4 regions of the Streptomyces sp. NPDC005791 genome follow, and region 3 is predicted to be linked to each of the others. Evidence: riboswitches for the same ligand, from Rfam matches in the RefSeq annotation. Region 3 holds a riboswitch; each other region holds the start of a gene.

Region 1 (7,220 bases), on a different contig from region 3:
GCGACGAGGACCTGCGCTGGCTGTATCCGGACGAGGCCCCGGAGGAGGCCGCCGAACGGTGGCTGGGTTCCGGACCGGCTGTCGTCCTGGTCACCAGGGGCGCCGGTGGGGCGACGGCGTTCCTGCCGGGCGTGACGGTGAGCATCGGCGCACCGCCCGTACGGGTCGTGGACACGGTGGGCGCGGGCGATGCGTTCATGTCGGGCGCCCTGCACGCCCTGGCCTCGCACGGACTGCTCGGAGCAGCAGGCCGCGCACGTCTGCGCACCCTGGACGCCGCCGTCCTGGACGACGTGCTGCGCCACGCCGTGGCCTCGGCCGCGGTGACCGTCGCACGGGCCGGCGCGCTGCCTCCCGACGGGCACGAGCTCGCAGCGGCTCTGACCAGCATGCCCGTCCCGGAGCGGTAGGGCGGCCAGGGTGTCCTCGCCCGTACCGCGGTCGTTGATTTCGTTATGACCGTGACCCTTACCACCAACCCTCCCCCGTCCACCACCGATCTGCTGACCGGCGTCCTCCTCGGCCCGGAATTCCGCCGCGAGCACGGATTCTGGCAGCGGCTGATCAGCACAGAACCGTTCCGCCGCCCCGCCGGCGGAACGCCCGAGGAGCGACTGGAGCTCGCCTACGACCGGTTGCGGATCCTCAACCTCTCCCTCGACAGCGGGGCACGCCTCGCCGCCGACTCCCGGGCGCTGGCCGCTCTGCACGCCTGGCTCGGCCCGGTGGACCCCGCGCTGACCACCGTGGCGGGCATCCACTACAACCTCTTCCTCGGCAGCCTCCTCGACCACGCGTGCGCGGACCGTCGCGATCTGTCCGACTATCTGACGATGCGGCGCATCGGTACCTTCCTCTGTACGGAGGTGGCACACGGCAACAACGCCTCGGCCATGGAGACCACCGCGACCTACGACCGTGAGAGGAACGGCTTCGTCCTGCACACCCCGAACGCGGGCGCCCAGAAGTTCATGCCCAACACCAGCCCGGCGGGCGGAGCCAAGTCCGGGCTGGTCGCCGCTCGTCTGGTGGCCGACGGATCCGACCACGGGGTACGTCTCTTCCTGGTGCCGCTCACCGACGACGAGGAGACACTGCCGGGCGTCCGCGTGCGGCGTCTCCCGGCCCGGATGGGAAGTCCGGTGGACCACTGCCTGACCTCGTTCGACCGGCTCTTCGTGGCGCGGGACGCCCTGCTGGAACGCGGCGACGAGAGCGAGGTCCCCGGGGAGTTCAGGACCGGCCCGGGGGACAGGCGGCGGCGCTTTCTGACCTCGATCGGACGGGTCGTCCCCGGCCGCGTGTCCATGAGCGCCTGTGCGGCGGGCTCGGCCCGCGCGACCCTCGCCGTCGCCGTGCGCTACGGCGGTCACCGGCTGATCTCCGGGACGCGGGGCGCGCCGCCCCTGCCCGTCAACGCGCACCGGACCCACCACGGGCCGCTCGCCTCCGCCATGGCCACGGTCTTCGCCATGAGCCTCCTCCACCGCCGGGCCCAGCAGCGGTGGGAAGCCTGCACGGGCGAGGACGGCCGGAGGGACGCCGGCAGACTCGTCGACGTCGCCAAGGCGTGGATCACCTGGCGGGCTCGTGACGTCATCGTCGAGAGCCGCGAACGCTGCGGCGCGCAGGCCCTGCTGGAGAACAACGGCATGACCGAACTCGTCACAGGGGTGGAGGGGGCCATCACCGCGGAGGGCGACAACATCGCCCTGTACGCCAAGGCCGCGGCGGAGATGCTCTTCGCCGCCGAGCCCCGTCAGGACGAGGCCCCGGGCCGGGGCCCGAGCCCCGGTGACCTGGCCGACCCGCGCTTCCTGGGCCGGCTCCTCACCGCGCTCCAGGACATCTGGTTCGCCCGGGCGAGGGAGCGCGCGCAGCGGGCGCCCGACGCCGACCTCCTCGAGCGGTGGAACGCGGCCTCGGGCCCCGCCCTGCGCGGGGTCGAGGCATACGCGTACCAGGAGGCCGCCGCAGCCTACGCGGAGGCCCGCGCGGCGCTGCCCGAGGGGGACGCCAAGGACCGGCTGGGAGAACTGGAGCGGCTGTTCGCCGTCGAATGGGTGGCCCGCAACAGCGGTGACCTGCTGGCCGCAGGCCTCCTGAGCGGCGATCAGGTCGAAGCCCTGCCGGAGACCGCCGAGCAGCTGATCGCGGCCGTCGCAGCGCACTCCCCGCAACTGGCCGAATCCTTCGCCCTGCCCGAGGCCCTGCTCGCCGACTGGCCCATCGCCGGACCCGGTTACGCGAACGCGTACGACGATCCCCGCGGCCCCTGGAACACGGGCCCGGCGGACGCCCGATGAGCGCCGTGACCAGGGGACAGACCCTGTACGGCCGCCTGGGGGAGAGCCTGGAGATCCTGGTCCTGCGCGGCGTTCTGCTGGCCTACTGGGGCGCGGTGTCCGTGCTCGCCCGCCGGAGCGCGAAGCCGTGGACGCAAGGCGGCGAATCGGTTCACCCCAAGGGCTGACCCGCCCGAAGGCCGGTACGGAGGGGGCCCGCGCGCCGTACCGGCCGTCGGCCCCCGAGGCCCGCGCCGCGCCGCGTGATAACTTGCAGAAGCCAGTCACACTCCACGTGGAGTCAGGGAATCCGGTGCGAATCCGGAGCTGACGCGCAGCGGTGAGGGGGACGGGCGGGGCCACTGCCACTGGGACACCCTCGGGTGTACCGGGAAGGCGCTCCGTCCGGACGAACCCGAGTCCGAAGACCTGCTGGCACCCGCTTCCGTTCCGGAGGCGGAACACCGTAACGGGCTTCGCGCATGAGCCCAGAGACGCCGAGGGACTCCGTGCCGCCCATAGCCAGCACCGTACGCCGAACCACCCTGCTCCTCGCGGGACTCGTCCTGCTGACCGCCTGCGGCGGCAGCGGATCGACCACAGCCGCGAAGAGCGGGGGCGGCGCCGGTCAACCGGTGACGCTGAAGAACTGCGGGCGCACCGTGACCGTCGAGGCTGCCCCGCGGCACGCGGTCTCCCTCGACCAGGGGTCGACGGAGATCCTGTTCTCCCTGGGCCTGGCGGACCGGATCGCCGGCACCTCCACCTGGACCGACCCCGTGATGAAGGGCCTGGAGAAGGCCGACGCGAAGGTTCCCCGCATCGCGCAGAACCGTCCCTCCTCGGAGAAGGTCCTCGACCAGGAACCCGACTTCGTCAGCGCCTCCTTCGAATCGACCCTGGGCAAGGGCGGTGTGGCTCCCCGCGAGCAGTTCGAGGACCTCGGTGTGCCGACCTACGTCTCGCCGTCCGACTGCACGGCCAAGGACAACAGCGGCAGCGGCGACGGCTCCCGTACGAAGCGTCTGACCATGGACAGCGTCTACACCGAAGTGCGCGAGCTGGCCCGGGTGTTCGGCGTCCCCGAGCGGGGCGACGCTCTCGTCGCCCGCCTCGAGGCCCGTATCGGCAAGGCGACCGAGGGCATGGACGCCTCCGGCACCACGATGCTCTACTGGTTCGCCAACGCCGAGGCCCCCTACCTCGCCGGCTGCTGCGGAGCCCCCGGCATCATCACCGAGGAACTCGGCGCGGAGAACGTCTTCGACGACACCCACGAGGAATGGCCCCAGATCAACTGGGAGACCGTCGCCGACCGCAACCCCGACGTGCTGGTCATCGGCGACCTGACCCGTAAGTCGCAGACGGCCGAGAGCGCCGCCAAGAAGATCGAGTTCCTGGAGTCCAACCCCGCCACCAAGAACATGGACGCCGTCCGGCACAAGCGGTATGTCCTGCTCAGCGGCCAGGCGATGAACCCGTCCATCCGGACCGTGGAGGGCGTGGAGCAGGTCGCCGCGGGTCTGCGTTCGTTCGGGCTCGCGGGGTGACGAAGACCGGACACGCTCTGCACGCTCCGGACATGAGCCTGGAGCAGCCACCCGCGGCCGGTGCGGCCGCAGGAGCCCGGCTGCTGCGCGACGGTGTCCTGTGGGGCGCCGGGTTCGCCCTGCTGCTCCTGTCCGTCGCGGTCGCCGTCACGATCGGGCCCGCCCGTATCTCCGTCCCCGACGTCTGGTCCGCGGTGGCCTCCCACCTCGGCCTCACCGAGGCAGGCCTGACCCCCATACGCGACGGCATCATCTGGAACCTGCGCATGCCCCGCACCCTGCTGGCCGCGGTGTGCGGGGCCGGACTCGCGGTGTGCGGCACCGTGATGCAGTCGCTGCTGCGCAACCCGCTCGCCGACCCGTTCGTCCTCGGTGTCTCCTCCGGGGCGTCCACCGGCGCGGTGGTCGTCGTCGTCCTGGGCGTCGGCGGGGGAGCGGTGTCGATCTCGGGCGGCGCCTTCGTCGGGGCCCTCTGCTCGTTCGCCCTCGTCCTGCTGCTCAGCCACGTCCTCGGCGGTTCCACCGACCGGGTGGTCCTCTCCGGGGTCGCGGCCATGCAGCTCTTCTCCGCACTCACCTCCTTCGTCGTGATGACGGCGGCCGACGCCGAACAGACCCGGGGTGTGCTGTTCTGGCTGCTCGGTTCGCTGAGCGGGGTCGGCTGGGGCGATGTGTGGATGTGTTCCGCCGTGCTCGCCGTGACCCTGCTGGTCTGCCTCGGCCATGCTCGTACCCTCGACGCCTTCGCCTTCGGGCAGGACGCGGCGGCAGCCCTCGGGGTGCATGTGGCCCGCACCCGGATCGTGCTGCTCTGCACCACCGCGCTGCTGACCGCGGCCCTCGTCAGCTCGGCGGGCGCCATCGGGTTCGTCGGCCTCGTCCTGCCGCACGCCGCCCGGGCGTTGACCGGGTCCGGGCACCGGCGGCTGCTGCCGGTGACGGCGCTCGCCGGAGCCGTGTTCCTGGTCTGGGTCGACACCCTGGCCAGGACCGTCCTGGACCCGCAGGAGGTTCCGGTCGGCGTCGTCACTTCCCTCATCGGGGTGCCCGCCTTCGTTCTGGTCCTCTACCGCACGAGGAGAAACGGATGACCCGGGCGGGCACCCCCGGCGACGGCCTGAGGGCCGCGCGGGTCGGCAGGGAAGCCGGCGGGCGGATCGTCCTCGACGACGTGAGCATCGCGCCGCCGCCCGGCACCACCGTCGGACTCCTCGGACCGAACGGCTCCGGCAAGACCACGCTCCTGCGGGTGATGGCGGGCGTACTCACCCCCGGCGCGGGCGTCGTCACCCTCGACGGCCGCACTCTCGCCGAGACCGGCCGGCGCGGTGTGGCCCGCCGGGTGGCCGTCGTCGACCAGCACGCGGTCACCCAGGTCGATCTGAGTGTGCTGGACGTCGTACGCCTCGGCCGCATCCCGCACCGGCGCGCCTGGTCCGCGCCCGGGCCCGAGGACGAGGCCGCCGTGCGAGAGGCCTTGACCCACACCGGGCTCGCCGACCGCGCGGGGCAGTCCTGGCACACCCTGTCCGGCGGTGAACGCCAGCGCGTCCAGATCGCCCGCGCCCTGGCCCAGCAGCCCCGTGAGCTGCTGCTGGACGAACCCACGAACCACCTGGACATCCAACACCAGCTGGAACTCCTGTCCCTGGTGGCCGCGCTGCCCGTCACCGCGGTGATCGCGCTGCACGACCTCAATCTGGCCGCGATGTTCTGCGACCGGGTGACAGTCATGAAGGAAGGCCGTGTGGTGGCCGCCGGCACACCCTCGGAGGTGATCACCGAGGAACTCGTCGCCGATGTCTACCGCGTACGCGCGGTGGTGCGGCCGGAAGGGCCCGACGGACGCCCGTCGGTGCGGTTCCTGCCGGGAGAAGCCGTCCACGGACGGCGCAGGCACGACGAGAGGGCGGGCCCGTGAACCATCCGGGTCCGCCCCTCGCTGCTGTGGTGCGGCCTTTCGCCGCTGTCTGTGTGAGGGGTCAGCGACGACGTCCCTGGCCGAACTCGCCGCCCGTGTCCTTGCCGCTGCCCGTGTCCTTGCCGTCCGCGTAGTCGATCTTCTCCTTGCGGAGCTCGGCGGAGACTTCCTTCTGCTCGGTGACCTTGCTGGTTTCGAGGTGGACCCGCTCCACGGGGACCGCCTCCTTGCGGACGGTGGCTCGTTCGGCGTGCAGGGTGACTTCGACGTCCTGCTCGCCGAGTTCGCGCCCCTTCATGCCTGTTCCCTTCTCGCCAGGCCGCATAGGCTCGCGCACCACGCGCACCTCCTCATGGGACACGGGCACCGTCCGCGTGACGTTCTCGGTCACGACGTACTTGTGCAGCCGCGCCCTTCCGCTCTCGTACTCCTCCGTGCCGACCTGGAGCTGCTCCTCGGACCGGATCATGTCCTCCCGGCCTCCGGCGCCCGCGGCGGACCGCTCGGCTCCGGCTCCCGCGAGCGGGCGCGAGGTGGAGGAGGCGTCCATGTCGCGGTGCCTGCCCGCGCCGGCCGTGGTGCCGGTGGCTTTCGCCTGGCCGGCCGAAGTGGTGCGAGCGGTTCCGGCAGCACCTGCGGCGCCGGCGGCTCCCATCGCTCCTGTTCCGGTCCCGGACGTCGTGCGCGCGTCACCGTGTGCCCCGGCGTTACCCGTGCCCTTCCTGGCCATCCCGTAGTGCCGGTACAGCTCCTCCTCCTCCGATACGGAGAGATGCGCGTCGGCGTCCACGCGGGGGGCTTCCTTGACTCGGTCCTTCGGGTGCGAGACGTGCAGGTCGGAACCCACGCGGCGGGCTCCTGCCAGCGGTACGAAACTCTCCTTCATGCCGAACATGCCGGTCTTGACGGTGATCCAGTCGGGCTTGCCGGTGTCGTCGTCGACGTACACCCGCCCCACTGTGCCCACCTTCTCCCCGTCGCTGTCGTAGACGGTCAGACCGTCGAGTTCTCCGGAATCCGTGAAACCGTCAGCGGCTCCCATGGCCGATACCTCCTCGCCCGGGCGCGTCCTGCGGTATGGGTCCAGCAGGGGAGGCGCGTCCGGATTCCATCGCGCCTCACCCAGTTGGACGGTGCAACTTCCCGGCCGGGGTGCTGAGCGGCCCGGAACACCGGGAAGGGGCGGTGACCCCGTCCCACGCGGATATCGGCCGACGACAGGCGTTACGCCATTCGGGTGAGTGCACTCTCCTGGGCGCGCCGGATGCGCGGCCTCGGCGCGCCCGTATGATCGACGCGCTGCAGCCGACCGTCGGCCCGGCCTGTCGTGGGAGGCGCGTCATCGGATCTGCGGGCATCAGTCTGCCCCGGCAGCGCGGCGAACTGCTGGCCCGCCAGGAGGACGGTCACGGACTCCACCACCTGGTCTGGCGGCTGGGGCCCGGCTGGCGGGTGTGCAGCAGT
Region 2 (7,220 bases), on a different contig from region 3:
CGCACGGCGTAGCGGATGGCCGCGTCGAGGTCACGCCATTCGGACTCGCCGAGGTGGGAGAGGCCGTCCGGGGAGCGCGGGGCGCCCGCGTCCCCCCGGTAGGCCAGGTCGAGCACGGGGAACTGCTGGGCGTGGAGGAAACCCATCACGTTCATGGGGTGGTCCCGGGTGGCACCGAGGCCGTGCGCGGTGATCACCCAGGTGTCGCGGGCGCCGGGTACGAACCAGGCGGGCAGTGCGCCGAGTTCGCCGGGGACCTCGACCTCCTTGTAGGCGAGGCCGAGGGCGGTGAGGGGGTCGCCTCGGTGGAGCTCCGGGGTGAGGCGGACCCTGGCGCCCGGCTTCAGGCTGCCGAGGGTCACGCGTTCCAGCCGGCGTACGACGGTGTCGGGGGAGACGAGGGAATGGCCGGGCACCTGGTCGATCACCGGGCCGACCACCGCGTGGACGCCGCGGCCGGTCAGTCCGTACGTGCCGGGGCGTAGCGCGGTGAAGGACCGGGTCAGGGTGATCTGCCCGGCCGCCGTGGCGTGCACGGTGAGCCGGCGGTCCGCCGGGAACGGGCGGGGCGAGGGCGCCCCGAGGGCGGCGTCGCTGGCGTAGCGGCCGGCGGCGACCGCTGCCGCGCCGACGCCGAGGATCGAGGTGACGGCCACTGCCGCCGCTGTTGCCGGGCGCACCGCTCCAGTGTCCCGGCAGCCGGCGCCGACGGCCAGTGGGCGTCGGCCGGACGGTGCGGCGTGCCGGGCTCAGCCGGGCTGGCCGTACCCCTCCAGGGCGTCCTGGACGTCGCGCAGCTGAGCCGGTGTGAGGAGGCTCGGCCGGTGGCCGGGCACGGAGCTCGCGGTAAGCCAGAGCCTGCACATCCATTCGAGCTGGGCGGTGCGGTCGTAGGCCTCGTCGAGGGTGGCCCCGTACGCCACGGTGCCGTGGTTCCGCAGCAGGCAGGCGGTGCGGTCGCGCAGGGCGGCCAGCATGGCGTCGGCGAGCTCCCGTGTCCCGTAGCGCGCGTAGGCGGCGGTGCGGACGGGGCCGCCGAGCATGGCGGCGGCGTAATGGACGAGCGGCAGCTCGGTGACGAGGGTGGAGACGGCCGTGGCGTGCACGGCGTGGGTGTGGACGACGGCCGCCGCGTCGGTCTCGCGGTAGACGGCCAGGTGGAGCGGGAGTTCGCTGGTCGGGACGAGGTCACCGAGGACCTGACGCCCCTCGATGTCGACGCCGACCGCGTCCCTGGGGCCGAGCCGGTCGTAGGGCACCCCGCTGGGGGTGACCAGGACGATGTCGCCGACCCGGGCCGAGACGTTGCCCGAGGTGCCGACGACCAGGCCGTCCGCCGCCGTCCTTCGGGCCGTCTCGACGACCCCGCCCCAGGCCCGTCCGATCGCCTCCGTGCTCACGTCACTCATGCGGGGGATCTTAGGGGGCATGTGAGGGGACGTGACTGATGTCTCTCCAGGGGGACACATCGGACATCCGGGCGGAGGGCGTGCGACGGCCGGGGCCTGTCCCCGCAACGGAACAGAGGTCTCCGGTCATGCGGCACGCACACAAACGGAACCCACGTACGCGCTTGGGGTCACCGTGCCGCCCTGCTCAGTTCATCTTCCGTTCACCCTGGTTGCTTACGTTCCACGTGCCAATGACGTCGAACGATTGCCTGGGTAAATGGAACACATCACGCTGCTGCTCGCGATTGTGGTCGTGACAGCTCTCGTGTTCGATTTCACGAACGGTTTCCACGACACCGCCAACGCGATGGCCACCACCATCTCGACCGGCGCGCTCAAGCCCAAGACAGCGGTGGCCATGTCCGCCGTTCTCAACCTCGTCGGCGCGTTCCTGTCGGTGGAGGTCGCCAGGACGATCTCCGGCGGGATCGTCAATGAGGACGGCCTCAGAACCGAGGTCATCTTCGCCGCGCTCGTCGGCGCCATCCTGTGGAACCTGCTGACCTGGCTGGTCGGCCTGCCCTCCAGTTCCTCCCACGCACTCTTCGGCGGCCTCATCGGCGCCGCGGTCATGTCGGCCGGCTGGTCCTCCATCAACGGCGGCACCGTCGTCACGAAGGTCCTGCTGCCCGCGATCGCCGCGCCCGTCGTCGCCGGTATCGCCGCGCTGCTGGCGACGAAGCTGACGTACCGCCTGAACCGGAAGATCACGGATCCGGCCCAGCTGAAGTCGACCGCCAAGGGGTACCGCGCCGGTCAGATCGCCTCCGCCGGTCTCGTCTCGCTCGCCCACGGCACCAACGACGCGCAGAAGACCATGGGCATCATCACCCTGGCGCTGGTCACCGGTGGTGTCCTCGCCCCCGGCTCCAACCCGCCGGTCTGGGTCATCGCCTCCGCCGGTATCGCCATCGCGCTGGGCACCTACCTCGGCGGCTGGCGCATCATCCGCACCATGGGCAGCGGCCTCACCGACCTGCGTCCGCCGCAGGGCTTCGCGGCCCAGACGAGCGCCGCCACGGTCATCCTGGCCTCCTCGCACCTCGGCTTCTCCCTCTCCACCACGCAGTCCTGCTCCGGTGCCGTCATGGGCGCGGGCCTCGGACGCAAGGGAGGCGTGGTCCGCTGGTCCACCGCCACCCGGATGTTCATCGCCTGGGGGCTGACACTGCCTGCCGCCGGCCTGGTCGCCGCGGGTGCCGAGTTCCTGACCAAGCAGGGCCCCTGGGGCGTCGCCGTGGTCGCCGTCCTGCTCGTCGCGGGCTCCGGCGCCATCTGGATGCTGTCGCGCCGCAAGCCGGTCGACCACACCAACGTCAACGCGACCGGGGACGAGCCCGTGGGCGTCGTCACGACCGCCATCGCGGCCGTCAGCCCGCCGCCCGTCGGCGTGGCCGCCACCGAGCTCAAGACCACCATCCACGCTCCGGCCGCGACGGCCGAGACCCCGGCCGATCCGGCCCGGCCGGCCACGGTGTAAGGACAGATCCGTATGAACATCGACTGGGCAGCTCTCGCCTCCGTCTTCGGCGTCAGCCTCGTGATCACCGTCGCACTGGTGGGCCTCTTCACCCTCGGCATCACCGGCCTGGCCAGGCAGACGCCGACGGCGCAGGGCGGCGGCGGGGCCGGCGTCCTCGCGCGCACCGGCGCCTACGCCTGCTTCGGGCTGTGCCTGGCGGCGGTCGCGTACGGCATCTATCTGATCGTCGCCTGACCTCCACGCGGGGCAGTCACCGGCCGGACACACCACGGGTGTGTCCGGCCGGCGTGCGTCTGAGCACACCGAACCGGTTCCGCAGCCTCGCAGGTCAGCGGCAGGTTGACGGGCGTTCGCGGCGCATGGTGGACTGCCGTAGCCATTGAGGCCGGCCCAGCCGGCCTTACGGCGACAGGAGAGGAAGCCGGTGCGAATCCGGCGCGGTCCCGCCACTGTCACCGGGGAGCAGCCTCCACACGGAAGTCACGGCCCGCCACCGCGGGCTGGAAGGCCGGAGGACCTGCGGATCCGGAAGCCAGGAGACTCTCGTCGCCGGTCACGTCGAACCAGGGCGCGGACCCTGAGTGAGGACATACGCCATGCCTGGCTGCCCTGCGTCGGTCACCACACCACCCGTCGTGATGGTCCTTCGAGGCGCGACGGCCGGCTGAGCGGTGAGAGCCGACCGCATCTTCGCGTACGGCGCCGCAGCCGGCCTGATCGGCGACCTGCTGCTGGGTGATCCCCGGCGGGGTCACCCCGTCGCCGCCTTCGGGCGCGCCGCGGCGGGTGCCGAGAGCCGTCTGTGGCGCGATCACCGCGGCTGGGGCGCCCTGCACACGCTCGTCTGCGCCGGGGGTGCCACGGGCGCCGCCGCGCTGGCCGCCCGTGCCGTGCGGAACCGTCCCGCAGCCGCCGTGGCGCTGACCGCCGCCGCCACCTGGTCCGTCGTCGGGGGCACCTCGCTGGGCCGCGAGGCGCGCGCCGTCGGCGGGGCGCTGGCCGCCGGGGACATCGAAGCGGCCCGGGAGCGGCTGCCGCATCTGTGCGGCCGTGATCCGCAGGCACTGGACGGACAGCAGATCGCCCGCGCGGTGGTGGAGTCCGTCGCCGAGAACACCTCGGACGCCGTCGTGGGCGCACTGGTGTGGGGCGCGCTCGGCGGGGTGCCCGGGCTCGTCGCCTTCCGGGCCGTCAACACCCTCGACGCCATGGTCGGCCACAAGTCGCCCCGCTACCGGCGTTACGGCTGGGCATCGGCCCGGCTCGACGACGTCGCCGGCTGGCCCGGAGCCCGGCTCACCGCCGTGCTCGCCGTGGCCGCCGGAGGGCGTCCGCGCGCGGCCGTCCGGGCCTGGCGGGCCGACGCGGGCCGGCATCCCAGCCCCAACGCGGGCCCGGTGGAGGCCTCGTTCGCGGGCGCGCTCGGCGTACGGCTCGGCGGCACCCTCGCGTACGGCGGGCGGGTCGAGCACCGGCCGGTCCTCAACGGCGAGGCGGGCCGGGACGTGCGGGTCACGGACGTCGAACGGGCGGTGCGGCTGTCGCGCCGGGTGAGTGTGCTGGCCCTCGCCGTGTGTGCGGCGGGACGGCTGGCCATGGGACGGAGAGACGGATGAGCGGCGGGCTGCTGGTCGCGGGAACCACGTCGGACGCGGGCAAGAGTGTCGTCACGGCCGGGATCTGCCGGTGGCTGGTGCGCCAGGGGGTGAAGGTCGCACCGTTCAAGGCGCAGAACATGTCGCTGAACTCGTTCGTCACCCGGGAGGGCGCGGAGATCGGCCGGGCCCAGGCGATGCAGGCGCAGGCCGCCCGGGTGGAACCGTCGGCGCTGATGAACCCGGTGCTGCTCAAGCCCGGTGGTGACCGGTCGAGCCAGGTCGTCCTGATGGGGAAGCCGGTCGGCGAGATGAGTGCGCGCGGCTACCACGGAGGGCGCCAGGAGGCGCTGCTGGGGACGGTCGTGGACTGTCTGGAGCAGCTCCGGGGCACGTACGACGCCGTGATCTGCGAGGGCGCGGGCAGTCCGGCCGAGATCAATCTGCGGCGTACGGACATCGTCAACATGGGCATCGCCCGGGCCGCGCGCTTTCCCGTGCTGGTGGTCGGGGACATCGACCGGGGCGGTGTGTTCGCCTCGTTCTTCGGCACGACGGCGCTGCTGAGCCCCGAGGACCAGTCCCTGGTCGCCGGGTACCTCGTCAACAAGTTCCGTGGTGACGTGTCGTTGCTGGAGCCCGGTCTCGACATGCTCCTCGGGCTCACGGGCCGGCGTACGTACGGGGTGCTGCCGTACGCCCACGGTCTGGGCATCGACGAGGAGGACGGACTGCGGGTGTCGATGCGCGGCGCCGTACGGGAATCGGTCGTGGCGCCGCCGCACGGTGCGGACGTGCTGCGCGTCGCGGTGTGCGCCGTCCCGCTGATGTCGAACTTCACCGATGTGGACGCCCTGGCGGCCGAGCCGGGTGTCGTGGTGCGGTTCGTGGACCGGGCGGAGGAGCTCGCCGACGCGGACCTCGTGGTCGTGCCCGGGACGCGGGGCACCGTGAAGGCGCTGGCGTGGCTGCGCGAGCGGGGGCTGGCCGACGCGCTGCGACGGCGGGCCGCCGAGGGGCGGCCGGTGCTGGGGATCTGCGGCGGGTTCCAGGTCCTGGGGGAGCGCATCGAGGACGACGTGGAGTCGCGGGCAGGTCTGGTCGACGGGCTCGGGCTGCTGCCGGTGCGGGTCCGCTTCGGCCGGGAGAAGGTCTTGGCCCGGCCCGTCGGGACGGCGCTCGGGGAGCCGGTGGAGGGGTACGAGATCCACCACGGGGTCGCCGAGGTGGCCGGCGGCGAGCCGTTCCTGGACGGGTGCCGGGTGGGTTCGGTCTGGGGGACGCACTGGCACGGGTCGCTGGAGAGCGACGCGTTCCGGCGGGCGTTCCTCGGCGAGGTCGCGCGGGCCGCGGGGCGGCGGTTCGTCCCGGCACCGGACACGAGTTTCGGTGCGCTGCGGGAGGAGCAGCTGGACCGGCTGGGGGATCTGATCGAGGAGCACGCCGACACGGACGCGCTGTGGCGGCTGATCGAGGCGGGGGCGCCGGAGGGGCTGCCGTTCGTGCCGCCGGGGGCCCCGGCGGCGGGGGCCGGGGCGGAACGTGTCGGCCCGCAAGCGCACATCACCGAGGAGGCACTGTGAGTACGCCGTATCCCTTCACCGCCATCGTGGGGCAGGACGATCTGCGGCTCGGGCTCCTGCTCAACGCCGTGAGTCCGGCCGTCGGCGGGGTTCTCGTACGCGGGGAGAAGGGCACCGCCAAGTCCACCGCCGTGCGGGCGCTCGCCGCCCTGATGCCCGAGGTCGCGGTCGTGGCGGGGTGCCGTTTCTCGTGCGACCCCGGTGCGCCCGATCCGGCGTGTCCCGACGGCCCCCATGAGACGGGTACGGGCGTGTCGCGTCCGGCGCGGACCGTGGAGCTTCCGGTCGGCGCGTCGGAGGACCGGCTGGTCGGCGCTCTCGACATCGAGCGGGCGCTCTCGGAGGGTGTGAAGGCCTTCGAGCCGGGTCTCCTCGCCGACGCCCATCGCGGGATCCTGTACGTCGACGAGGTCAACCTCCTCCATGACCACCTGGTGGACCTGCTGCTCGACGCGGCGGCCATGGGCGCCTCGTACGTCGAGCGCGAAGGTGTCTCCGTCCGTCACGCGGCACGCTTCCTGCTGGTCGGGACCATGAATCCCGAGGAAGGCGAATTGCGCCCCCAGCTGCTGGACCGCTTCGGGCTGACCGTCGAGGTGGCCGCCTCGCGTGAGACCGATCTGCGTGTGGAGGTCGTGCGGCGGCGGCTCGCCTACGACGACGACCCGGCCGGGTTCGCGGCGCGGTGGGCGGACGAGGAGGCGGCGCTGCGTGAGCGGATCGTCGCCGCGCGTGCCCTGCTCCCGCACGTGGTGCTGGGCGACGGCGTGTTGCGGCAGATCGCGGCGACGTGTGCGGCGTTCGAGGTCGACGGGATGCGTGCCGACATCGTCATGGCCCGCACCGCGACGGCGCTGGCCGCATGGGCGGGCCGCGAGGAGGTCGCCGAGGACGACGTACGGCAGGCCGCGCTCCTGGCACTCCCCCACCGGCGGCGGCGCAATCCGTTCGACGCGCCCGGGCTGGACGAGGACAAGCTGGACGAGGCCCTCCAGGACGCGGCGGACGGCGAAGGCGACGACGAGCCGGACCCCGACGGGCCCGGTGGCGGCGGGGTGCCCCCACAAGGCGGCGGCCCCGAGAGCAACGGCGGCACGGATGCGGGTGG
Region 3 (7,220 bases):
GACGAGAGACGCGGCGAAATCCTGCCGCAGGTGGGGGAATGCGCCGACACGGTCCATGGCGGCCCTCATCCCGTGCGGAAGGGAGCCGAGCGCTCGTCGCCGGGCGGGGGTGCCCAGACGACGGTGTCGCTGATCCGTGGGACCTGTTCCGTGGGGTGTTCGGCGAGAGATTGCATGGCGGTGCTCCTCCTGGCGCGTCCGAGGACGTCGCGTAGGCATGTGTACGAGAACTGGAGACACGGTGGGCGGCTCGGATCCCCAGGCCGAGGAGTCCCGCAGGGACCATGAGCAGGGGCGGGTCTCCGAGCGCCTCGGGTCAGCTCAGCAGCGGAACACCTGGAGCACGGGGGAGGAGTGCGCGGTCGAGGATCTGGAGATGTGATGGGCGTTGCCCATCGCTGCGACGGCCGCCGGAGCGAGTATGCCGTGGGCGTCGCCCGTCACCGCGGAGCGCGACGAGGGCTCGGGAGCGTGAACGATGACGGATCGATGGCGGTCACGGTGGCGCAGAAGGCCGTTCGACTCGCCCCCGCCGTCGGATGTGCCGCAGGTGCCGTACTCCCCAAGTGCCCCACCCCCGGTCACCTTCGGATCGGCGGCTGCCCGGATCCCCGGGGCGGACGCGTGCGCGTCCCCCGACGGCGTGCCGGAGTACGGGGCCGACAGGAAGCCCATCAGGATCGCGAGTACGAACCTGACCGCCGCTGCTCGCACGCTTCACCTCCTCCTGGACTTCACCCGTCCTTCGGGACGCTAACAGGCTGGGGGCATTATGGAGTTAATCCTTTGTGAAGAGTCCGAAAGTCGATGCCTGACGAGCCGAATCACGCGGCGCAGCTTTTTGGGTCGGACGGGGCGCCCGACGATGTGTTCTCACTGTTCGAGATCATCCGTGTGTGTGTGCTCAATGCGTATGGCGGACGTGCGGTAATCGCGTTATTCGCACAGCGGTTCGGCAAGCGAGTTGTGTCGACCCGGAGGAAAGATGGCTGTGGCCTAAAGGCTCGTACGGGGCTCGGCGCCTCTTTTCGCACCCGCCCGGGCCTGACGCCTCGTGATGACGCGCAGCCGCAGGGGGAGTCGTGGGCGCTGCCGGTGGTGCGGACGTGGGAGTACGGGCCGGGCACTCCCTGATGGACCGAGGAAGTCGACTGCCTGTGCACGGCCGATATCGACACGTGCGGCCAAGCCCGTACGGAAATGAATGATGCGCACGCCGCGATTCTCCATCGCTTCGGCCGGCCTTTCGTGTCCGCGTGCACGGCTGCAGCAAGGCAGACGGAGGCCGTGGCGGTTTCCGGGAGGTGTCTTTCGCAGGGTCAAGGTGACAGCTGCCTTCCGGCACCTGCCGCGGATGCCGAAGACCCGGTTCGGTCCGACGGGTGGGAAAGCTGCTTCTGCCGTCAGGAGAGCGTCCCCTCATACCGTTTCCCTCATTTCGGGAGGGCAATGGCGAATGGCGATCTCCTCGCCGCCGGTGTGTGAGTCGCACCGGCCCCGCGCGGCTCCCGGCATCCGCGCAGCGGCACGGAGCGCCTCGGCCGAGGCCGCCGAGCAGTCCCGCGGGGAGGCCGAGCTGATGCGCGCGTGGGGTGTGGGACCGGGCGAACCGGAGCGGATGCCGTTCGACCTGCGTGCCCAGCTCGCCGAGCGACTGCGCTCGGGCCGGCTGGGGCGGTTCGCGGATCTCATCGGCCGGTTCCGCCGTGATTTCGTCGGCATCCTCTTCTCCTCGTCCGACTCTGTGAGAGTGTGCCGCTTCCCGGGCTCCCAGCCGGCCGGCATCACCGAAGTCCTGGACTTCGCGGAGCACTTCTTCGGCGGTGGTACCGAGTTCCGGACCCCGCTCGCCGCGGCCGTCAAGCTGCTGGAGGAGGAGTTCAACTCCGAGGGGCGCCGGCGCGCGGCGACATCGTGATGATCACCGAGGGGGAGTGCGACGTCAGCGATCAGTGGATGCGCAGCTGGAACGACGCCAAGCACACGCTGGGCTTCAGCTCCTTCGGCGTGGGCATCGGCGCCCCCCAGGCCTCCGGGCCCGGCTCGGTCCTGGACGCCCTGTGCGACAGCCTCCGCGGGATCGAGGACCTGACCGACGTCCACGCTGCCGGCGACCTCTTCCGGCTGATCTGACCTCTCACGAGCGGCCGGGGACCTGCCCCTTGCCGACGGCCGGCGGGATGAGGCCCGCGAGTTGCTCGGGAGTACGGGGACCAGGCGCCGTGGCGTCCAGCAGGCCGTGTTCGCGCAGCAGTCGGGCGGTCGCGATGCCCCACGGGAGCCGCAGCCCCGCTGCCCCCAGGAGATCCGTCCGGGCCAGCATCGCGGGCGCCGGCCCGGCGTGGAGACCGGAGGGGGTGAGAAGAGCGGCGTCGTCGGCCCAGCGCAGGGCGAGGTCGACGTCGTGGGTGGCCATCATGACGGTGGTGCCGCTCTCGCGCAGGGTACCGAGCGTGGCGAGCAGCCGCTCCTGGCCGTCCGGGTCGAGCCCGGCGGTCGGCTCGTCGAGGATCAGCACGCGGGGCCTCATCGCGACCGCGCCCGCGATGGCGGTCCTCTTACGCTGCCCGTACGAGAGCAGGTGGGTGGGCCGGTCCGCCAGAGCGGTGATGTCGAGGGCGTCGAGCGCCTCGTCCACCCGGGCCCGCACCTCGGCGTCGGAGAGCCCGAGGTTCAGCGGTCCGAACGACACGTCCTGGGAGACGGACGCGGCGAACAACTGGTCGTCCGGGTCCTGCACCACCAGTTGGACCGTCGTGCGCAGCCGGGTCAGCCCTTTGCGGTCGTACGTGACCGGGCGGCCCAGAGCCGTCAGCTGCCCGACGCGCGGACGCAGCCCGCCGCTGAGGAGCCGCATCAGCGTCGTCTTCCCACTGCCGTTCCGGCCGAGCAGGGCGAGCGCACGTCCTTCGTACGCCTCGAAGTCGAGGCCGTTGAGTACGGCAGGACCGTCCTCGTACGCGAAGGACGCGTCCCGCAGTGCGAGCAGCACGGATTCGCTCATGACACAAGCCTTTCCAGCACGAAGGTCAGGGCGGTGAGGGCCGCGAGCAGTGTGACGCTCACGGCCATGAACCGGACGGAGACGCGGGCCGCGGGCACCAGGACACGCAGGGTTCCGTCGTAGCCCCGCCCGGCAAGCCCTGTCTGGAGCCGTGCCGCGCGTTCGAAGGCCCTGATGAACGCGGTGGCTCCGAGTCCGGCGAAGGACCGCCAGGCGGCCGCCCGGGTGGTGTGTCCGAGCCGGGCCGCCTGGGCCTCCCGCACACGGCGTACGGAGTCGAGGAGCAGGAAGCTCATGCGGTAGGTCACCAGGGCGACGTCCACCACCGGAGCGGGCACCCCTGCCTCGACCAGGCGGGGCAGCAGATCGGACATGGGGGTGGTGAAGGCGAACAGCAGGACCCCGAGCGACGCCGCCGAGGTGCGAAGCAGCAGCTCCCCGGCACGGGCCGGCCCGCCGTCGGCCAGGGTCACGAGTCCTTCCGGCCCGCCGACCTGCACGAGAAGCGTGGCCGCCCCGGTGACACAGAAACCCAGAGGAACCCGGTAGGCCCGCCAGAGTCGGCGGGCGGGCACACCGGCCGGCCCCAGCAGCACGGCGACAGCCGTGAGAAGGATCAGTGCGGCTCCGGGCCAGGGCGGCAGCGAGATCGCCAGAGCCGTGAGTCCCAGACCCAGTACGGCCTTGTCCAGGGGATGGCGGCGGCGCCAGCGACTGCTGTGCGCCGCCGCGTCGATCGGCAGCACGCGCGCTCAGTTCCCCCGGCCCGCGGGCTCCCCGGCGCCGCCGCTGTCCCGCTGCGCGGTCGCGCGCAGCTCGCCCTGACGACGCCCGCGTCGCAGGCCGAAGTAGTAGGCGAGGACACCCGCGCCCAGGGCGGCCTGGAGGGCGAACAGCGCCGACTCGATCTCGCCGGAGGGCGGTTCGTACAACGGGGAGAACCAGGGCTCGTATGCGGGATCGATCTCGGTGATCGCCGTCTCGGCCTGGGCGTCGGCGCCCGCGAACGGTTCCTTCTCGTCGTCGCCGAGGCCGAGGGCCAAGGGCAGGACGGCCAGCGCGGCCACGACGAGCAGCAGAAGAGCGTTTATCTTCGTGTTCCTGTTCATCGCGCCACCGCCTCGGTCTCGGCCGTCCTGGTCCGGTCCCGCTTGCCGGCGAGGAACACGCCGAGCCGGGTCAGATCTCCCTTGCTGGACTGCACGAGGAGCCGCATGACCAGAACGGTCAGGAGCCCTTCGCTCACCGCGAGCGGGATCTGGGTGACCGCGAAGATGGAGCCGAACTTGCCGAGCGCGCCCACGAACCCGCTGCTCGGGTCCGGGAAGGCCAGCGCCAGTTGCACGCTCGTGACGCAGTAGGTCGACAGGTCGGCGACGAACGCGCCGAAGAACACCGCCACCATCAGCGCCGCGCCGTACCTGCGCAGCAGCTTGTAGACCGCGTACCCCACCCAGGGCCCGGCCACCGCCATCGAGAAGACGTTGGCCCCCAGCGTGGTCAGACCGCCGTGGGCGAGCAGGAGCGCCTGGAACAGCAGAGTGATGGTGCCCAGGACCGCCATGATCGGCGGGCGGAACAGGATGGCCCCCAGGCCCGTGCCGGTGGGGTGCGAACAACTCCCCGTCACGGAAGGGATCTTCAAAGCGGAAAGTACGAAGGTGAAGGCTCCGGAGGCACCCAGGAGCAGCGTGCTCTCAGGATTCTCCCTGACTTCACGCGTCAGTGACCGGACTCCGTGGACGACGAACGGCGCGGACGCGACACCCCAGGCGATCGCGTGCGCCGGAGGCAGAAAACCCTCGGCTATGTGCATGGCTCAGCAGACCCTCTCCAGCACCTCGTGGATGGTTGAAGTGCCTTGGCCGGTCTCCTGGCTTACGGGTACCACCGCCCGAACTCCGCCTTCCCGGGTCACAAGGACCCAGTGGCTGCCCGCGAGGGCCGGAGCCGGACTTCCCGATCACAGTGGCGAGGGCCGCACCGGCATCACACCGGATTTCCCGTTCACCAAGGCGTGGAGACAGTAGTGCCGGGCGAGGCGCGAAGACAAGCTCACGAGCCGGAACCGGCCGACCTCGGTGGGCCGCGGACGTAGGCCGAGCGGTGCGCCCGCCGGGCGTAACGACCGTCCCGGGGCAGCAGGTTCACGCAATGGCCCTGTTCTGTGAGGCGTCCTCCTTCCAGGACCACGATCAGGTCGGCGGTGTGGATCGTCGCCAGTCCGTGCGCGATACCAGCGGGATGCGGCCCCGGGCCGTTCGGACCATGTGTCCTGGGTCAGTGCCTCGGAGTGCGGATCGGCGTAGGCGGTGGCCTCGTCCGGGACGAGGACGGGGACGAGGACGGGGACGAGGACGGGGGCGGGGGCGGGGGCGTCGGCGAGCAAGGCCCACGGACAGGTGTCGGGCCTCGCCATCGGACAAGGTGACGTCCGTGCCGCCTCGGTGGCGTACCCGTCGGGCAGGGCCGTGATCCGGTCGTGGATGCGGGCGGCCCACCGTCGGCTCGCGGCTCTCCCGGTCCTGCACCGCCGGCTCCCGGCGCGGGCGGCGGGACCTGCCCTTCACTGGTTCGCCGCCGGACGGGCCGCCGAGTTCAGCCTTCGCCGGGCAGGACGTCGCTCCCCATCTCAGGTACGCCCAGAGGTGACGGTTGCCCGTGAGGGCCGGGGCGGCGTCGCCCCGGCCCTCACGGCCTACTGCCGGATGGCGACGAGCACGTAGCTGTTGCCCACCTGCCAGACCGGGCTGGCATGGCCGAAGCCCGCTTCGGCCAGCAGTTCGACGTGCCGGCCGAGCGTGACGGCGCAGTCGGCGTGGACGAAGCCCGGCTTACGGCGCTCGGCGCACAGCTGCGTCAGCTCAGGATCGCTCTCGACGGCGGACCACCACGCCTCCCAGTCCTCGTGATCGAAGGCGTGCCGGCGTTCGGCCCGGCGGACCCCGACGAACTCGGCGATCTCGGCGAACCCGGCCCCGTCCTGCGACAGGTGGTCCGCGTTGATCAGTACCCCGCCGGGCCGTAGCAGCGCGGTCAGCTCCGTGTACGTGTTCCGCAGCACCCCTTCGGGGAGGTAGTGGAGCGCGGTGGTGGACACGACCGCGTCGACCGGCTCCTGGAGATCGAGGGCGCTCGTCCAGCCCTCTTCGCCGATCACGGCCTCGACGTACCGGGCGGCGTCCGGATGACGGGCGCGGGCCAGTGCCAGCAGCAGCGGGTCCATGTCGACGGCCACGATCTCGGCCTGCGGCAGGCGCTCGATCAGCCGCGCGGGCAGCGAACCGGGTCCACAGCCCAGATCCAGCACCCGTGGGGTCGCGTGACCGGCCGTCACGTGTTCCACCACATCCGCGACCACGGTGAAGCGTTCTTCCCGGTCGATCGCGTACCGCTGCTGCTGCTGTTCCCAGCGGTCCACCCACAGCTGGGCCGTCGACATGCTCACGCTCATCTTGCTGTACCACCTCTACGCACTCGGTTCCGCTACGTGACCCCGAATCTACAGGTGAAAACGATTGTCATCGGCACTAGGTCAGCTCGGTGAGCACCTCCAGCAACCGGTCTACCTCGTGCCGGCTGTTGTAGGCATGCAGACTGACCCGTACGGAGCTGCGGTTCTCACCGGCCGGGCCCTGGCAGAGGCCGTCCGCCCGCACCATGAACCCGTGACTGAAGAGGATGAATCCGAGGTCGGCCGCATCGATGTCCCGGTGCCTGAAGGTCACGATGCCGTGTCGCTGCTGCACCGAGGATTCCTCCGCCAGACTCAGTTGGCACCCCACCACTTCATACGGCGTCAGCGTGCGCAGCCCGTCCGTCAGCCGGGCGGTCAGCTCCGCGGTCCACCGTGCGATCCGCGCCGGCCCGGCCCGGTCGAGCCAGTCCAGGGCGGCGCTCAGGCTGACGATGCCCACGGTGTTCGGTGTGCCGCTCCAGCCGCGCGGCGTGAAGGGGGCCCCGCGCACGCCACGGGACCAGACCGCTCCGGAGCCGGGCAGCGCCAGTGCCTTGTGCCCGGAGAAGACGGCGAAGTCGACGTCCAGTGCCTTCATGGAGACAGGCAGATGGCCGACGCTCTGGGCAGCGTCCATACAGATCACCGGATCGGGTCCCACCGCCCGGCGGATCCGGTGCACGTTCATGTCTCCGCCGTAGACGTGGTGGACGTGGGTCACCGCCACGAAGCGCGTGCGGGAGGAGACGAGTTCGGCGA
Region 4 (7,220 bases), on a different contig from region 3:
ACCTGGCTCACATCGGCGGGCAGCCCTGCCAGATCCGCCTCCGCGCGGATGGTGGCGAAGGACTGGCGGTAGATCGCCGGTCCGTCCTTCTCGTACTGGTGCACAGTGCTGTCGCTTTCTTCATCGAACCGGTCGGACAGGGGGTGGTGCGTGGTGCTCAGACGCGCGCGCCCCGGGCGGCCGCCACGGTCGCGGCGAGCACGACCGGGTCGTCGTCCCGGACCGTTGCCGCCTCGGTGCTCAGGCCTCCCCGCACATGGGAGATCCGGTGTCCTCCTCCGGAGGTGGCGACCACGTCGATCCACTCCCCGTGGGGGTGGCCGCAGCGGCGTTCGCATCCGGACCAGTACACAGGGAGCCGTCCGGCAGGGCCGACGGCGGCCCCCGCCTCGGCCCGTACGTCGGCCAGCGACTTCGCACAGCCGGGCCGTCCGATGCAGGCCCCGACACCGGCCCACGGGGAGTCGGGCCCGGTGATCAGACCGGCCTCGGAGAACTCCCCCAGCAGGCCGTCCGCGAGGTGAGGTGCGATGCCGGTGACCACGGCTCCGCGCCAGGGCGTGAGCCGGAGTTCGCCGCCGCGGGCCAGCAACCGCCACTGCGCCGGGTCCAGCCGCCCCAGCGGTACGCCGACGGACAGCGCGGCCTCCCGGCCGTTGTCCGGGACGCGGCCGGGCTCCGGGGCCGTGGTGCCGGGAGGGCGGGGACGGGACTCAGGTGCGCCGGCGATCCCGGCCTGCCGGAGCCGTCGTACGACGTTGTCGCGCAGCGCGGCCGTCGCGTCGTGCGGCAGGTCCCGCACCCGCCAGGCACCGGTGTCCCGGGCCGCGTCCAGGAAGGCCTCGGCGGCGACGATCGCGGCGCGGGGGCCGTCGCAGGAGGGGACGCGGAGAGCGGCGTCACCGTCCCCGACGCGCAGCAGCGCGTATCCGTCGGCGCGGCCCAGGAGTGTGAGGTCGGCGCCGATGGCGTCCACGTCTCCCCGGCCGTCGTCGAGTGCGAACAGAAAGCGTCCGGAGAGTGCTGTGGTCCGGTCGTTTCCGCAGAGGAGCCGGTCCAGCTCGGTCAGCCACGGTCTGAGGTCTGTGGACCCGAGACCGTCCAGCCCGGAGAGCGGGGACGCGACCACGTTGCGTACGCGCTCATGCGCTTCGGAGGGCAGCAACCCGGCCCGGCTCAGCAATCCGGCCAGCTCCGCACCGCAGTCGGGGGCGAGCCCGCGCAGCTGCACGTTCCCACGGGAGGTGAGATGCAGCTCACCGTCACCGAAGCGCTCGGCCGCCTGCCCCAGCGCCGCTGCCTGGTGGGGCGTCAACACCCCGCCGGGTATGCGTATCCGCGCCAGCGCACCGTCGTCCGCCCGGTGCAGCCGCAGTGCGCCGGGGCAGGCGTCACCGCTGCTCCGGGCACACGCGTCGCCCGGAGACCGGGACGGAAGGGAGGAGGCGGACATGGCGGCGAGCATACCGACCGTGACCGTGGCACACCCCGACGGTCACTGTGACCTACGGGACACCCACCGCCGCCCCGGTCAGGACGGGGGCCGTCTGGTCAGGACCCCCCACCCGCCGCCTACTATGCCTAGTGCCGCGTCAGTCAGGGTTTGCCCGTCAAGGAGCGGCGTCAGGTGCGTGCTGTCGGTGTGCCGGCCGGAAGCCCTTGTACTGGATGTACTCGGGCTTTCGGCCGGTGCGGCGAGAGTGCGTGCCGGGCGTCGCGACGGGGCGAACCTTGGCTGATGCGGCACTAGCGGCGGTCCGTTGGGTCCGCCATCGCCATACGGCGACATGGGAGGAAGCCCGGTGAGATTCCGGCGCGGTCCCGCCACTGTGAGCCCGGCCGTCCGGCCGTGCGAGTCAGGAACTCCCGTCCCCGAGGTCCCGGTTCCGCCCAGGACCCCCATCCGACACCGCCCGGGGCGTGGACACCCCGGGGAAGGACTGACGCCGCATGATCCTGCTCCTGTCGACGTCCGACACCGACCTGCTCAGCGCCCGTGCCTCCGGCGGCCCGGTCGGCTTCCGCTACGCGAACCCGTCCCGGCTCTCCGCCGAGGACCTGCCGCAGCTCCTGGAGGGCACGGATCTCGTCGTCGTGCGTCTCCTCGGTGGTGTCCGCGCCTGGCAGGAGGGGCTCGACCAGGTTCTCGCCACCGGTCGGCCCGTCGTCGTCCTCACCGGTGAACAGGCCCCCGACGCCCAGCTGATGGCCGCCTCCACGGTGCCCATCGGCATCGCGGCGGAGGCGCACGCCTACCTCGCGCACGGCGGCCCCGCCAACCTGGAACAGCTGGCCCGCTTCCTCTCCGACACCGTGCTGCTCACCGGCCACGGCTTCGAGCCGCCCGCCCCGGCCCCCGCGTGGGGTCCGCTGGAGCGGACCGCCCGGGACGTCACAGGACCGACGGTCGCGGTGCTCTACTACCGCGCCCACCACATGAGCGGGAACACCGCGTTCGTCGAGGCGCTCTGCACCGCCGTCGAGGACGCGGGCGCACGCCCCCTCCCGCTGTACGTCGCCTCGCTGCGCACCCCCGAGCCCGAGCTCATCGACGAACTCCGCGCCGCGGACGCCATCGTGACCACCGTCCTCGCCGCGGGCGGCACCAAGCCCGCCACCGCCTCGGCCGGCGGCGACGACGAGTCATGGGACGCGGGCGCCCTCACCGGCCTCGACGTACCCGTCCTCCAGGCGCTCTGCCTCACCAGCCCGCGCGCGGCCTGGGAGGAGAACGACGAGGGTGTCTCCCCGCTGGACGCGGCCACCCAGATCGCCGTCCCCGAGTTCGACGGCCGTCTGATCACCGTCCCGTTCTCCTTCAAGGAGATCGACGAGGACGGTCTGCCCGCGTACGTCGCCGACGCCGAGCGCGCCGCCCGGGTCGCCGGGATCGCCGTGCGCCATGCGCGGCTCCGCCACATCCCGGCCGCCGAGAAGCGGATCGCGCTCGTCCTGTCCGCGTATCCGACCAAGCACTCCCGCATCGGGAACGCCGTCGGTCTCGACACCCCCGCCAGCGCCGTCGCCCTGCTGCGCAGGCTCCGTGCCGAGGGCTACGACTTCGGGCCTGAGGAGGACATCCCGGGCCTGGTCTCCGGCGACGGTGACGAGTTGATCTACGCGCTGATCGAGGCCGGCGGTCACGACCAGGAGTGGCTGACCGAGGAGCAGCTGGCCCGCAACCCGGTCCGCATCCCCGCCGCCGACTACCGCCGCTGGTTCGCCACGCTCCCCGCCGAGTTGCGCGAGGCCGTCGAGCAGCACTGGGGCCCGGCGCCCGGCGAGATGTTCCTCGACCGGTCCCGCAACCCGGAGGGCGACATCGTGCTCGCCGCCCTTCGTCGCGGGAACCTGCTGATCCTCATCCAGCCGCCGCGCGGCTTCGGCGAGAACCCGATCGCGATCTACCACGACCCCGATCTGCCGCCCTCGCACCACTACCTGGCCGCCTACCGCTGGATCGCCGCGTCCGCCGACGACAACGGCTTCGGCGCCGACGCGATGATCCACCTGGGCAAGCACGGCAACCTGGAGTGGCTGCCCGGCAAGAACGCCGGCCTGTCCGCCGCCTGCGGCCCCGACGCCGCGCTGGGCGATCTGCCGCTGGTCTACCCGTTCCTGGTCAACGACCCGGGCGAGGGCACCCAGGCCAAGCGCCGCGTGCACGCCACCCTCGTGGACCACCTCGTCCCGCCGATGGCGCGCGCCGACAGCTACGGCGACATCGCCCGCCTCGAACAGCTCCTCGACGAGCACGCCCAGATCGCGGCGATGGACCCGGCCAAGCTCCCGGCCGTCCGCGCCCAGATCTGGACCCTCATCCAGGCCGCGAAGCTCGACCACGACCTGGGCCTGGAGGACCGGCCGGAGGACGAGGGCTTCGACGAGTTCATCATGCATCTCGACGGCTGGCTCTGTGAGATCAAGGACGTCCAGATTCGCGACGGCCTGCACGTCCTCGGCAGCGCCCCGGCCGGGAAGGACCGCGTCAACCTGGTCCTCGCCGTCCTGCGCGCCCGCCAGATCTGGGGCGGTACGGCGTCGCTGCCCGGCCTGCGCGAGGCGCTCGGCCTCGACGAGTCGGCGGCGACCCGCACCGCCGCCGACGAGACCGAGGAGCAGGCCCGTGCGCTCGTCCAGGCGATGGACGACGCGGACTGGGACCCCGCCGCCGTCGCCGGTGTGGCCGCGGGACGCCCGCAGGCCGTCGCCGACATCCTCGACTTCGCCGCCCGGGAGGTCGTGCCCCGCCTCGCCGCGACGACCGACGAGCTGGACCACGCGGTCCACGCGCTGAACGGCGGCTTCGTCCCCGCCGGTCCGTCAGGTTCCCCGCTGCGCGGCCTGGTCAACGTCCTGCCGACCGGCCGCAACTTCTACTCCGTCGACCCGAAGGCGGTCCCCTCCCGCCTCGCCTGGGAGACCGGCCAGGCCCTCGCCGACTCGCTCCTGGAGCGCTACCGCGCGGACAACGGCGACTGGCCCACCTCGGTCGGCCTGTCCCTGTGGGGCACGAGCGCCATGCGCACCGCGGGGGACGACATCGCGGAGGCGTTCGCGCTGCTCGGCGTACGCCCCGTCTGGGACGACGCCTCGCGCCGGGTCACCGGCCTGGAGCCGATCCCGTACGAGGAGCTGGGGCGCCCCCGCATCGACGTCACGCTGCGGATCTCCGGCTTCTTCCGCGACGCGTTCCCGCACACCATCGGCCTGCTCGACGACGCCGTCCGCCTGGCCGCCTCCCTCGACGAGCCCGCCGAGCGGAACTTCGTACGCGCCCACACCCAGGCCGACCTGGCCGAGCACGGCGACGAGCGGCGTGCCACCACCCGCATCTTCGGCTCCCGGCCGGGGACGTACGGTGCCGGTCTGCTCCAGCTGATCGACTCCCGCGACTGGCGTACGGACGCCGACCTCGCCGAGGTGTACACGGTGTGGGGCGGCTACGCCTACGGCCGTGAGCTGGACGGGCGTCCGGCCCGGGACGAGATGGAGACGGCGTACAAGCGGATCGCGGTGGCGGCGAAGAACACCGACACCCGTGAGCACGACATCGCGGACTCGGACGACTACTTCCAGTACCACGGCGGCATGGTCGCGACCGTACGCGCGCTGAAGGGCACCGCCCCCGAGGCGTACATCGGCGACTCGACCCGGCCCGAGACGGTCCGCACCCGCACCCTGGTCGAGGAGACGTCCCGGGTCTTCCGCGCCCGGGTGGTCAACCCGAAGTGGATCGAGGCGATGCGCCGCCACGGTTACAAGGGCGCCTTCGAGCTGGCGGCGACGGTCGACTACCTCTTCGGGTACGACGCGACGACGGGCGTGGTCGCGGACTGGATGTACGACAAGCTGACCGAGGCGTACGTCCTGGACCCGACGAACCGCGCGTTCCTCCAGCAGGCGAACCCCTGGGCGCTGCACGGCATCGCCGAGCGCCTCCTGGAGGCCGAGTCCCGGGGTATGTGGGCGAAGCCCGACCCGGCGGTGCTCGAAGCGCTGCGCCAGGTCTTCCTGGAGACGGAAGGCGACCTGGAGGGCGAGGACTGACCGGCCGCCGAGGCGGGGTGCGGGGAGGGCGCTCCCCGTTGCTGCCTCCCCGCGTCAGGTCCACGCTGGGTAGATGGGTGATCAGCCGAACTCCGAGCTCCTCACCTCCGTGGAGCGTGCGTTCCGCCTGATGGAAGCCGCGGGGGCCCACGCGGCCGGGGCGCCCGCGGCGCAGCTCGCGCGCGAGGCGGGACTGGAGTCGGACGCCGCAGGGCCCCTGCTGCGCGCGCTCACCCGGGACGGATATCTGACCGAGCTCGGTGACGGCGGGTACGTCATCGGTGACACGGTCGACCGGCTGCGCGCCGCTCACCGCGGGGAGGGGCGGCTCGCCGGTGTCCGGCCCGCCCTGGCCGCCCTGCGGGACGAAAGTGCGGCCGCCGCCTATCTGACCTTGTACGAGGACGGCGAGATCCGTGTCGCCGAGATCGTCGACGGACCCCAGGCGCCCCGGGTCGACCTGTGGGTGGGCTTCGAGGAAGCCGGTCACGCCACCGCCCTCGGCAAGTGCGTCCTGCGCGAGCTGGACGAGAAGGCGCGCGGCGAGTATTTCTCCCGGCACCTGCTCGACGACCTCACGCCCCACACGATCACCCACCGCGAGGAGCTGATCCAGCGGCTCGACGCGCTGCCGACTCCGTCCGTCATGGACCGCGAGGAGTACTCCCTCGGCACGGTCTGTATCGCGGTGCCCGTGTACAGCGGGGGCACGCTCGGTTCGCTCGGCATCTCCTTCAGAGCCGACAGGATGTACCGGACCACGCAGGTCCGCGAGGCGCTGTTGTCCGCTGCGGACCGGGTGAGCCGGGACCTCTCCTTCCCCCTCTGACCGTCTCGCCGGCGGGGCCCCGTGGCTGCGGAGGGCGGACGCGTGGCGCGCAGGACGCACACGACCCGTATGGCGTTCCTCACAGCGAAAGCACAGGCGCGGGAGGCAACTGCACCCTTTCGTCTTTTCTGTCTGTCCCGATGTTGTGGTAGTGGCCGGAACGGGTGAAGAACACGTGACGGTTGATCATCACCTCGGCCATACGATCGCTTCGAGTCGCATTGCGTGCCCCATTCCGCTGCGGCCCCTTCCTCATCTTTCGTACACCGAAGGGCACTTGTGAAGATTCGCCGGATTCTCGCCACAGCCGTCGCCGCCGCGGTGACCACCCCTGTCGTGCTGCTGTCGGTCACCCCTGCGTTCGCCGACGAAAAGCCGGCGGCGCAGACGCAGGAGAAGCCGTCCGTCGCGGAGCTGGAGAAGGCCGCCGCCGCGGCGCAGGCGGCGTACGACGCCGCCCTGAAGGCCGAGAGTGACGCCGAGGCGGCGCTGGAAGCCACCACCTCCCTCACCCACCCCCTGAGGGCTGCCGTCGAGGCCGCCGAGGAGGAGGCGGCGAAGGCCGCCACCGCGAAGACCGCCGCCGACCAGGCGGTCCTCGAGGCCCAGGCGGAGTTCGAAGACCTTCCGGATACGGCCACCGACGACGAGGAGACCGCCGCGGCGACGAAGCTCGCCGAGGCGCAGGCCGCCGCGGTAGCCGCGGACGAGGCCAAGGCGACCGCCGACGCCGCGGCCCAGGAAGCCCGGACCGCGCTCGACGACGAGAGGGTGGCCCTGGTCGGGAAGATCGACCAGGCCCAGAAGGCGGTCGAGCAGACGCTCGCCGCCAAGACCGCCG

What was found. A riboswitch is a leader RNA that binds a small molecule or an ion and turns the genes downstream of it on or off. The one in region 3 is predicted to bind cobalamin.
Region 1: it holds a riboswitch for cobalamin, as region 3 does, so the genes downstream of both, ACFYSH_RS13955 (ABC transporter substrate-binding protein) here and ACFYSH_RS08450 (energy-coupling factor ABC transporter permease) in region 3, are expected to answer to the same signal.
Region 2: it holds a riboswitch for cobalamin, as region 3 does, so the genes downstream of both, ACFYSH_RS31640 (cobalamin biosynthesis protein) here and ACFYSH_RS08450 (energy-coupling factor ABC transporter permease) in region 3, are expected to answer to the same signal.
Region 4: it holds a riboswitch for cobalamin, as region 3 does, so the genes downstream of both, cobN (cobaltochelatase subunit CobN) here and ACFYSH_RS08450 (energy-coupling factor ABC transporter permease) in region 3, are expected to answer to the same signal.

The regions. Positions count from the first base shown of each region.
Region 1 is NZ_JBIAIP010000006.1:110,118-117,337, forward strand. Features, by position in the region: gene ACFYSH_RS13940 (carbohydrate kinase) at 1-410, shown strand, start outside; gene ACFYSH_RS13945 (acyl-CoA dehydrogenase) at 456-2,306, shown strand; gene ACFYSH_RS13950 (hypothetical protein) at 2,312-2,473, shown strand; cobalamin riboswitch at 2,550-2,737, shown strand; gene ACFYSH_RS13955 (ABC transporter substrate-binding protein) at 2,768-3,835, shown strand; gene ACFYSH_RS13960 (iron chelate uptake ABC transporter family permease subunit) at 3,868-4,926, shown strand; gene ACFYSH_RS13965 (ABC transporter ATP-binding protein) at 4,923-5,756, shown strand; gene ACFYSH_RS13970 (PRC and DUF2382 domain-containing protein) at 5,818-6,798, opposite strand; gene ACFYSH_RS13975 (adenosylcobinamide amidohydrolase) at 7,044-7,220, shown strand, end outside.
Region 2 is NZ_JBIAIP010000024.1:8,930-16,149, reverse strand. Features, by position in the region: gene ACFYSH_RS31660 (alpha/beta hydrolase) at 1-680, opposite strand, end outside; gene ACFYSH_RS31655 (class II aldolase/adducin family protein) at 750-1,409, opposite strand; gene ACFYSH_RS31650 (inorganic phosphate transporter) at 1,669-2,931, shown strand; gene ACFYSH_RS31645 (hypothetical protein) at 2,944-3,168, shown strand; cobalamin riboswitch at 3,348-3,477, shown strand; gene ACFYSH_RS31640 (cobalamin biosynthesis protein) at 3,606-4,550, shown strand; gene ACFYSH_RS31635 (cobyric acid synthase) at 4,547-6,112, shown strand; gene ACFYSH_RS31630 (putative cobaltochelatase) at 6,109-7,220, shown strand, end outside.
Region 3 is NZ_JBIAIP010000003.1:289,916-297,135, forward strand. Features, by position in the region: gene ACFYSH_RS08420 (SulP family inorganic anion transporter) at 1-57, opposite strand, end outside; gene ACFYSH_RS08425 (hypothetical protein) at 322-714, opposite strand; partial or broken gene ACFYSH_RS08430 (hypothetical protein) at 1,502-2,133, shown strand; gene ACFYSH_RS08435 (ATP-binding cassette domain-containing protein) at 2,138-3,004, opposite strand; gene cbiQ (cobalt ECF transporter T component CbiQ) at 3,001-3,750, opposite strand; gene ACFYSH_RS08445 (energy-coupling factor ABC transporter substrate-binding protein) at 3,757-4,113, opposite strand; gene ACFYSH_RS08450 (energy-coupling factor ABC transporter permease) at 4,110-4,820, opposite strand; cobalamin riboswitch at 4,850-5,034, opposite strand; gene ACFYSH_RS08455 (class I SAM-dependent methyltransferase) at 5,703-6,458, opposite strand; gene ACFYSH_RS08460 (aminotransferase class V-fold PLP-dependent enzyme) at 6,535-7,220, opposite strand, start outside.
Region 4 is NZ_JBIAIP010000004.1:96,172-103,391, reverse strand. Features, by position in the region: gene ACFYSH_RS09985 (precorrin-8X methylmutase) at 1-104, opposite strand, end outside; gene cobG (precorrin-3B synthase) at 158-1,465, opposite strand; cobalamin riboswitch at 1,745-1,886, shown strand; gene cobN (cobaltochelatase subunit CobN) at 1,951-5,550, shown strand; gene ACFYSH_RS09970 (IclR family transcriptional regulator C-terminal domain-containing protein) at 5,624-6,379, shown strand; gene ACFYSH_RS09965 (peptidase) at 6,659-7,220, shown strand, end outside.